Regions from separate parts of the Burkholderia sp. APQ4-4ca genome, predicted to be linked through region 1. Evidence: riboswitches for the same ligand, from Rfam matches in the RefSeq annotation. Region 1 holds a riboswitch; each other region holds the start of a gene.
What was found. Region 1 has a riboswitch for cobalamin ahead of cobA (uroporphyrinogen-III C-methyltransferase). Riboswitches for the same ligand answer to the same signal wherever they lie in the genome.
Positions count from the first base shown of each region.

Region 2: it holds a riboswitch for cobalamin, as region 1 does, so the genes downstream of both, AC3IFE_RS10480 (FecCD family ABC transporter permease) here and cobA (uroporphyrinogen-III C-methyltransferase) in region 1, are expected to answer to the same signal.
Region 3: it holds a riboswitch for cobalamin, as region 1 does, so the genes downstream of both, AC3IFE_RS04065 (CbtB domain-containing protein) here and cobA (uroporphyrinogen-III C-methyltransferase) in region 1, are expected to answer to the same signal.

Region 1 is NZ_JBYQCG010000059.1:185,256-188,521, forward strand. It holds gene cobO (cob(I)yrinic acid a,c-diamide adenosyltransferase) at 1-178, opposite strand, end outside; gene AC3IFE_RS02650 (cobalamin biosynthesis protein) at 212-589, opposite strand; gene cobA (uroporphyrinogen-III C-methyltransferase) at 586-1,395, opposite strand; cobalamin riboswitch at 1,506-1,743, opposite strand; gene AC3IFE_RS02660 (EAL domain-containing protein) at 2,035-3,266, shown strand, end outside.
Region 2 is NZ_JBYQCG010000086.1:3,908-7,173, forward strand. It holds gene AC3IFE_RS10460 (EVE domain-containing protein) at 1-25, opposite strand, end outside; RNA gene ssrS (6S RNA) at 96-277, opposite strand; gene AC3IFE_RS10470 (cell division protein ZapA) at 359-673, opposite strand; gene AC3IFE_RS10475 (ATPase) at 670-1,020, opposite strand; cobalamin riboswitch at 1,175-1,423, shown strand; gene AC3IFE_RS10480 (FecCD family ABC transporter permease) at 1,582-2,580, shown strand; gene AC3IFE_RS10485 (ABC transporter ATP-binding protein) at 2,577-3,266, shown strand, end outside.
Region 3 is NZ_JBYQCG010000063.1:5,012-8,277, forward strand. It holds gene AC3IFE_RS04055 (inorganic phosphate transporter) at 1-831, opposite strand, end outside; gene AC3IFE_RS04060 (histidine phosphatase family protein) at 998-1,588, opposite strand; cobalamin riboswitch at 1,638-1,776, shown strand; gene AC3IFE_RS04065 (CbtB domain-containing protein) at 1,810-2,019, shown strand; gene AC3IFE_RS04070 (CbtA family protein) at 2,033-2,755, shown strand; gene AC3IFE_RS04075 (LysR family transcriptional regulator) at 2,778-3,266, opposite strand, start outside.

The DNA of each region.
Region 1 (3,266 bases):
GCATGCCGTGGCCGAGCACGCGCACGGCCATCCCGAACGCGGCCGTGCTCTTGCCCTTGCCGTTGCCGGTGTGGACGATCAGCAGGCCCTTTTCCTGGGTGGCGGCGGCCTGTTTCTTTTCATGGCCGGCGCGGCGGCGTTCGGTCATCCGTTGATGGGATTCGGCATCGGTCTTCATCGGGAGTCGTCCTGTCGAAAGCGGAATAAAGGTTCAGAGCGGGCCGGCGAGCGCAACCGTCACGCCGCCCAGAATGGATTTGGGGCCGAGCAGCCGGCCATGCGGCGCCGCGAGCTGCGCGCACGGCTCGGCCACGCCGGCGACGCCGAAACGCGCAAGCGCGGCCGCCGACGGAGCGCTCGACGCGCATTCGGGACAATTCGCAATCCGCGCCGCATCGAACGCGACGAGCGGCCAGCCGCGGCGCGCGCACAGCGTGCGCAGCGCACAGGCGCGCGCCTTGTCGGCGAGCGTCGCGACGAGCGCCGGTTCGGCGGCCGGATAGCGCGCGAGCGCGGTGCGGATCGCGGCATCGAGTTGCGCGGCCGTGACGCCCGCGCGGAAACCGACACCGAGCGCGACGCGCATCATGCGCGGCCGCCGAGCGCCGCACGCACCGCCGGATCGTCGGCGAGCGCCGCGACGCGGCCGATCACGACGATCGCCGGCGAACCGATACCGGTTTCGGCGACGCGATCGACGAGCGTATCGAGCGTCGCGAGGACGTGGCGCTGGTCGGGGCGCGTCGCGTTCTCGATCGCCGCGCACGGCGTGTCGCCGGGCAGGCCGCCGTCGCGCAGCGCCGCGGCAATCGCGTCGAGCCGGCGGATGCCCATGTAGATCACGATCGTCATGCGGGTGGCCGCGAGCGTGCGCCAGTCGGGCTCGTCGGCCCCCGCGCCGTGGCCGGTGACGAAGATCACGCCCTGCGCGTCGCCGCGGTGCGTGACCGGGATGCCGAGCGCGGCCGGCGCGGCGATGCCCGCGGTGATCCCGTTGACGACTTCCGCCGGGAAACCCGCCGCACCGAGCGCGATCAGCTCCTCGCCGCCGCGGCCGAACACGAACGGATCGCCGCCCTTGAGCCGCGCGACGCTGCGGCCCGCGCGCAGGTGCGCGAGCATCGCGGCGACGATCGCCTCCTGCGGCGTCGACGCATGGCCGCCACGCTTGCCGACGTGCTCGATCAGCGCATCGGCGCGCGCGTGGCGCAGCACGTCGGGGTTCACGAGATCGTCGACGAGCAGCACGTCGGCCGCGCCGATCGCGCGCACGGCCCTGAGCGTCAGCAGGTCGGCGTCGCCGGGGCCGGCGCCGATCAGCCACGCGCGGCTCATCGCGCGCGGCACGGCGCGCACCGTGTCGAAACAGTGAAGCAGGGAAGGCGGGCGGCACATCGGCGGCCGGCGGGCAGGCAGTGCATGTCGGAACGGGCAAAATCCGCGCGAGCGCGGGGGGAATGCGCACCCGATCCGTTCCCCGCGGATCGGGCGTTCGGCAAGCATCGCGCTCGCCCCTTGCGTCGGCCGGTATCCGGGCTGGCCGCTTGCCAGACCGCAGCCTTCCCGCCCGGTCGAAGGGCAGTGGCATCGCGGGCGGCCTGGGCGCACGCGCGGGAAAGCGCGTGGCGCGGGCGGCGTACCGTTGCGGGGACAGCACAGGCCGGGCGGATATCCGCCTCCTGTTTCCCGTTTAACTGCATGCACGGAATGCGCATGCGAGCACCGAACGCGGCGCATACGATAGCACAGCGTGCATCGGGCGCGAGGCCGGCGAACCGCGCCCGTATCCGTCCGGGACGCAATCCTTGGGAGAGCCATCGCGCTGGTGTGCAATCATCTGGCCGGCGTCATGAGCAAGGCTCAGCCTCGGGTGGCCGGTCGCACCAAGCTGACGAGAGTCATACCAAAATCGGCTCGCTCTGCCGGACCTGCAGGGCGATGGCCACTACCACTACATCGCGAAGTGCCGCGCCTATGGCGAACGTACGCAGATGGACAACCTCCAGTCGGGCCGGTTATGCACTCGCGATCGGCATGCTGGTCGTTTCGGCAGGGTTGGCGCTGGAAACGTGGCCGCTGGTCACGAAGACCGTGCTGGCGCAATCGGTTGCCGGGCTGGGGACGCAAGTCGTGCAGCAGATCGACGTCGTGTTCGATTCGGCGGCCAGGACGCTTGCCGACGTGGATGCGTCGCCGTACGCGGACTGCTCGCCGCAGGATTTGCGCCTGTTGCGATCGGCTTCCGTGCGGTCGAAGTACGTCAAGGACGTCGGACGCCGGTCGGGCGCCGCTCTGCTCTGCACGACGATGCTGGGCATGCTGCCCAGGCCCTTTTCTCCGAAGCGGCAGCCATTCCGGCTGACCGACACGATGTCGGCCTTCTGGACCGTGCCGTTGTTGTCGAGCCCCGACACGCTGGGGCTCGTGGTCGCGGGAAGGCGGGCGAACCTGCTGATGGATCTGGACGCCTTCAGGGTACTGCCGCCGTCAGGCCTGCACTACTTGATCGGGCTCAGCGGCCACCCGACCGCGCGCGTCATCGGGCTCGACGCGCGCGGTGTCCCGGCGTACGTCGATGCCGGCCAGGTGCCGGGGTTTCGGGACGGCAAATCGTTCTGCTCGGCCCGCGTGCCGGTGTGCGCCATCGTCGTCGTGACGCCGCAAGCGCTGGCCAACGCCAGCCGGCACGCCGCCTGGCTGCTGGGGATCGCCGGCGGCGCGGCGGGCTGCTGCCTGGGGCTCGGGGCGCTGATGCTGCACCGACGCTGGGCCGCGCTTGCGGCGCAGATACGTCGAGCACTGGCAAACGGACAATTTGTCCTGCGCTATCAGCCGATCGTCGCGCTGGGCGCGTCGTCACGGATCGTCTCCGCCGAAGCGCTGATCCGCTGGATCGACGGGCCGGCCGCACCCGACGTGTTCATTGCCGAGGCGGAACGCGCCGGAATGATCGTCGACGTCACGGCCTTCGTCGTGCGCACGGTCCTGCGGGAGATGCGTGCGCTGTTCGACAACGCGCCGGACTTTCGCGTGACCGTCAACATCAGCGCGCCCGAGTTGCGGGACGGCAGCCTGATGGCGACGCTGGACAACTGCTGGCCGGCCGGATTGCCGCGCAAGCATGTCGGTTTCGAGCTGACCGAACGGTCGACCGTGGAACTGCCGGAAATTGTGCCGGCGCTTCGGCAATTGCGCGACCTCGGGCATCCCGTCTACATGGACGATTTCGGCACGGGCTACTCCAGCCTGAGCCTGCTGCAGCATCT
Region 2 (3,266 bases), on a different contig from region 1:
CGGACTTCATCAGCCAGTATTGCATGGTCGTGATCGACGCAAAAAGAGGCTGCTACAAAAGAAAACGGCACCGGGAGTTGCCCGATGCCGTTGGATAGGCCCCCGCCTTGGCCGCTAGGCCGGCATCCTGAACCTGAGGTTCAGAATTGGTCGCAGTTAGCAGCACTTCGGGTACATCAGACAGAGTGACGCGCGCGCCCGTGCTACAAATTTCCGCAACCGTGCACATGGCATTGGTTCAAGGAATATATGACCTTGGCGAACCAGGCAGGGAAGCTGACTGAACTGTGTTTCGATGCGCCAATTTGACCACCGTTGACCGTCGAGATCAAGCGGAATCGACGCATCGTTTGAAACGTTACTGCGTCTCGTGCTGTGCGAGCACCGCGCCGAGTTGTTCGTTCATCTGGTGCATTGTACGACGGATTTCTTCCGCCGGAAATGCTTCACCGTGCCGCACGCTCGTTTGCAACCGCAGCAATTCCGACGCGAGCGACAGCGCCGCCATCACCGCGATGCGATCGGTGCCGCGCACCGAGCTGTTCGAGCGGATTTTCGACATTTCGGCATCGACGCGCGCGACCGCTTCGAGCAGCGCCGCTTCGGTCTCGGCCGAACAGGCGAGCCGATAGGCCTGACCGAGAATCGAGACTTCGATCTGCTTGGTGCTCATGCATGTTCTCCGTGGCTGGCCGCATCATCGCCATCCGTGCGCGCTTGCGCATCGAGCAGGTCGAGCTGGTTGTCGGCTTGCTCCGCGCTCTTCGAGCGCGGCAGCTTTTCGAGAATCGCGTTCAGTTTTACCTGGGCGTCGTCGATCTTCGCCGACAACGTGTCGCGCTCGGCCGCGAGCGCATTGCGTTCGTCGCGCAGCTGCGCGAGTTCCGCGCGGACCGTGTCCGCTTCCGCGCGCAATTGCGCGACCTGCTCCTCGAGCGCGAGCCGTTCCGAGTGATAGCGCTTGTTCAGCGAAATCAGACGGCCAATATTTTGAGACAGGGTTTCGAGTTCGTTGAGCATTTGCTGCGTCCTCTAAAGACCCAGCATTTTAGCGCGGAATACCGCCCAATCCGACATCTGTAACGTTTCCAGTCGTAACACCCCTGCTTCTTGCCGCGAATCGGCGCTTCCCGCGCGAGTCCGGATGCTTCCTTGACGCTCGCGCGACCGGCTCCTAAACTGGCGCCGCCTCGGTGCTCGCGCGCAGGACGCGCGGTTAAACGGGAAGCAGGGTGCGGGCTCGAGGAGCACGCCAACCTGCGCTGCCCCCGCAACGGTAAGCGGCCGCGTCGCGTGACGCAGGCCGGCTCGGGCGCGTTTCGCGTGCAGGTCGCACGCGGGCGCGGGCCACTGCGCATCATTGCGCGGGAAGGCGAGCCGGACCGCCGCCAGCCCGGATACCGGCCGAGACGGGGAGCCCGCACGGGCTCCATGACGCGCGGCCTGCGGGGAAGCGGGGCGCGCAATGTTCACGGAACGTTCTTCGATGCCGACCCCAATCGTCCGCCACGCGCCCATGTCGCGCGCGGCCGGCTACCGCCAGCGGATGCGCCGCGCGTCGTGCGCGCGGCCGTGCGCGGCATGAACGCCGCGCGCGCCGGCGTCATCTGGGCCGCGCTGGGCGCCGTGGTCGCGCTGCTGTTCGTCGCGTCGCTGTCGATCGGCAGCGTGCCGATGTCGCCGTGGCAAGCACTCGCATCGCTCGTGCCGCACGGCGGCGACACCCTGTTCGCCGATATCGTGCGCACGCTGCGCCTGCCGCGCGCGCTCGCGGGTTTCGCGTGCGGCGCGCTGCTCGCGCTGGCCGGCGCGTTGTTGCAGGTGCTGCTGCGCAATCCGCTCGCGGAGCCGTACGTGCTGGGCGTGTCGGGCGGTGCGGCCGGTTTCGCGCTCGTCGCGATGATCGCGGGCGGCGCGTGGTGGCTCGTCGACGCATCCGCGTTCGCCGGTTCGCTCGTATCGGTCGCGCTGGTGCTCGGTCTCGCGAGGCGGGAGCTGTGGCGCGGCGAATCGCGCGACGCGTCGCCGCGGCTGCTGCTCACGGGCGTCGTGATCGCGGCGGGGTGGGGCGCGCTCGTCACGCTGTTGCTGTCGCTCGCGCCCGACGCGCGGTTGCGCGGCATCATCTTCTGGCTGACGGGCGACCTGAACGGCGCGACGGCGCCGTGGTTCGCGTGGGGCGCGCTGCTGCTGAGCGCAGGCGTCGCGTTGCCGGCCGCGCCGCAACTGAACGTGCTGCTGCGCGGCGACGCGAGCGCGCTCGCGCTCGGCGTGCCGGTCGCGCGCCTGCGCGTGCGGATCTATCTCGTCGCGTCGCTGGCCGCCGCGGCCGCGGTCACGACGGCCGGGACGATCGGTTTCGTCGGCCTCGTCGTGCCGCATGCGTTGCGGCTCGCGTTCGGCAACGACCAGCGGATGCTGCTGCCGGCCGCGATGCTCGCGGGCGGCGGCGGCGTGATGGCGGCCGACCTGCTCGCGCGCACCGCGATCGCGCCCGCGCAATTGCCGGTCGGCGTCATGACCGCGTTGATCGGCGTGCCGACGTTCCTGTGGATGCTGCTGAGGAGGCCGATGCGATGACGGGCGCCGCAGTACGGAATGCCGCCGCCGGCGACATGCGCTACATGGCCGTCGACCTGACGCTCAAGGCCGGCGCGCGCACGCTGCTCGACCACTTCACGCAGGTGTTCCGCCCCGGCGAGATCTGGTGCGTCGCCGGGCCGAACGGCGCGGGCAAGACGACGCTGCTCGCGACGCTCGCGGGACTGCAGCCGCCCGCCGCGGGACACGTCGAGATCGACGGCCGGCCGCTTGCCGCGTGGCGCCCCGAACACCTCGCGCAGCGCCGCGCACTGATGCCGCAGCAATTGCACGATGCGTTCAGCGCGACCGTGTTCGACACGGTGCTGCTCAGCCGCTTTCCGTATCTCGGCGGCTGGGGGTGGGAGCGCGACGGCGACCGCGCGGCCGCGCGCGATGCGCTCGCGACGTTCGACCTGAGCCTGCTCGCGTCGCGCGACGTGATGTCGCTGTCGGGCGGCGAGCGGCAGCGGGTCGCGCTGGCCGCGACGCTGTGCCAGGATGCGCCGTTGATGCTGCTCGACGAACCGCTCGCGCATCTCGACCTGCATCACCAGATCGACTGCCTGACGGCGCTGGCCGCCTGGCTCGCGGCAGGCCCGCGCACGGTGATGTTTTCGTGTCACGACCTGAATCTCGCACGGCGTTTCGCGACGCATGCGCTGTTGCTCGACGGCTGCGGCCAT
Region 3 (3,266 bases), on a different contig from region 1:
CGTGCCGATCAGGATCAACATGATGAGGCCCATCCCTTTCTGCCCGTCGTTCGACCCGTGTGCGAACGACACGCCGGTGCAGGTGAGGATCAGCAGGCAGCGAATCCAGAACGGCGGCGGCTGGTCCTTCGGCGGTTCCTTGTACAGCTCGGGAATTCGCACGACGGCCTTCAGCACGAGCAGCAGCAGCGACGCACACAGGAAGCCGACGATCGGCGAGAACAGCAGCGACTTGCCGACGCCGAGCGCCTGACCCCAGTCGACGCCGCTCGTGCCGGATGGCCCGTGCATCAGCTGGTTCATCAGCCCGACGCCGATGATCGACCCGATCAGCGTATGCGAGCTCGACGACGGCAACCCGAAATACCAGGTCGCGAGGTTCCAGACGATCGCGGCGATCAGCAGCGCGAACACCATCGCGAAGCCCGAGCCGCTGCCGACCTGCAGGATCAGCTCGACCGGCAGCAACTGCAGGATGCCGAACGCGACGGCACCGCTCGAGACCATCACGCCGAGGAAGTTCCACATGCCCGACCAGATCACCGCGACGTTCGGCGTCAGCGAGTGCGTATAGATCACGGTCGCGACCGCATTCGCGGTGTCGTGGAAGCCGTTGACGAATTCGAAGCCGAGCGCGATCAGCAGCGCGGCGCCGAGCAGCAGGTACGGGAACAGCGTCCCTTCGCGGACCGGCGCCAGATCGTCGACCAGGTGCGTGGCGATATAGACAGCGCCGAGCACGAGCACCAGCACGAACGCGGCATAGCCGATCTGCCGGGTGCGTGCGACGGAGCCCGGATTGTTCGGGGCGGATGAAGCAGGTTGATTCATGACGGCATCTCGTGAGGGAACCGCGTCCGATCCTAGCTGCGGCTAGCAGTCAGTTTGATGACAGTCGGGACGACGAACGGCGTGTCTTACAGGGATGTAAGGCGAGCGGCTGCCTGCGAAGCGCGGGGCTCGCATCGTCGGCTCACATAGTGAACACGACAGCGGTTTACGCGCGGGTATTGCGCACGTCGTCGGCCGTCGCGGCCAACGTCCAGCCGCCCGGCGACGCGACGAACGTCGTGCGCGACAGCGGCGCGACGTCGAGACGCGCGGCCGCTTCGAGGCTCATCCGCCGCACATGCGCGATGGCCGCGCGGACGATCGGCGCATGCGTGATCGCGACGACGTCGCGATCACGCGGCAATCCGTCCAACCATGTGCCGACCCGATGCGCGGCGGCGTCGAACGATTCGCCGCGATGCGGCGACGCGGACGGCGTGCCGATCCACACGGCCAGTTCGTCGGGCACGTCGCGCGCGAGATCGTGCAGCCGTTTGCCGCGCCAGTTGCCGTAGTCGATGTCGCGCAGCGCGGCGTCGATGTCGGCGTGCAGCCCGAGCGCCTCGGCGGTCTGCGTTGCGCAGCGTGCCGGGCTGCACAGCACGCGCGAGCCGGCAACGCCCGTCCACCGGCCGCGCAGCGCGGCGGCTTCGGCGAGGCCGTGCGCGTCGAGCGGGTCATCGTCGGGAAACGTGCCGGTGCGCATCGCGCGGGTCGATGCGTGTGCGATCAGGCAGAGCGAGGCAGGCATGGTCATGTCGGTGTCGGATGATCCGGAGCGGGGCGCGCCGACCCGTGTGTCATCGCTTCAATACGCGAACGTTCGCGCGTACAATTCGCCCGATACGAAGCGTGGAAGCCGGTGCAATTCCGGCGCGGTCGCGCCACTGTAACCGGGGAATCGACGATCCCGGAAGCCAGACCTGCCTTCGTACCCATCCATCATTTGTCGGGGCGCGATTCCCCTGAGGTGCATCCATGAGCGAAGCAGTGCTGAAGCCGGCGGTCGTGCCGGCACCCATCCCCGTCCGCGAGCTGTTGCCCTGGGCCGTGTTCGTCGGCCTGATCCTGCTGCTCGCCCTGTATTTCGTCGGGGCGGAACAGGGCGCGACGTCGCTCGTGCCGGGCATGGTCGTACACGAATTCGTCCACGACGGCCGCCATCTGCTCGGCTTTCCCTGCCACTGACGCGGAGCCTACGATGGTCGGAAAGCTGCTCATGCGCGGGATGCTCGCAGGCATCGCCGCAGGCCTCCTCACGTTCGGTTTCGCCAGGATCGTCGGCGAACCGCAAGTCGATCAGGCGATCTCCCTCGAAGAAAAAAACGCCGCCGCGCAAGGCGAGGCGCCGGAACCCGAGCTGGTCAGCCGCCACACGCAGGCCGGCCTCGGGCTGCTGACGGGCGTCGTGACCTACGGCGCGGCATTCGGCGGGCTGTTCTCGCTGGTCTTCGCGTATGCGTACGGGCGCGGCAGCCGCCTGCCGGCACGGCCGCTGGCCGCGTGGCTCGCGCTGGCGGCGTTCGTCGCGCTCGTGATCGTGCCGAACCTCAAGTACCCGGCCAATCCGCCGTCGGTCGGCGACCCCGACACGATCGGCTATCGCACGGGTCTGTTCTTCCTGATGATCGCGATTTCGGTTGCGACGATGGTGTTCTCGGTCGGTGTGCGCCGCCATCTGCTGGCGAAGCTCGGCCAGTGGAACGCGTCGATCGTCGCCGGGCTCGTGTTCGTCGCGATCATCGCGGCCGTGCAGATCGGGCTGCCGTCGGTCAGCGAGCTGCCGGCCGATTTCCCGGCGGCCTTGCTGTGGAAGTTTCGCGTCGCGGCCATCGGCATGCAGGTGATCATGTGGACGACGATCGGCCTGCTGTTCGGCGCATGGGTCGAGCGCGCCGAACGCGCCGGCATGCGCGCCGCCTGACGCGCGGGGCAACCGGGCGCGCCTAGCGCAGCATGCGCGGCGCGCTCCACGTCGATTCGCGCGCCAGCGCGACGAACGCGGCCAGATAGTCGATCGCTGCGTCCGCTTCGCGGATGCCGAGGAAGATCTGCTTCGCGATGCCCTGCTTGCCGAGCTTGACCGGCACGACGGGCATCCGGTCCGCGTACTCGTCGGCGAGCCATCGCGGCAGCGCGGCCACCCCGCGCCCGCTCGCCACCATCTGCAGCATGATGTCGGTCGTCTCGATCGACTTGTGCCGCCTCGGCACGATGCCGGCTGGCGTCAGGAACTGGTTGTAGATGTCGAGCCGATCGGTTTCGACCGGGTACGTGATCAGGATCTCGTCGGTCAGTTGCTCGGGCGTCACGTAGTCGGCATTCGCGAACCGGTGCGAATCCGCGACCACCAGCACCTGTTCGTAGTCGAACACGGGATCGAAGCGCAGCCCCGGCTTGTTCAGCGGATCGGGCGTGACGAGCACGTCGATGTC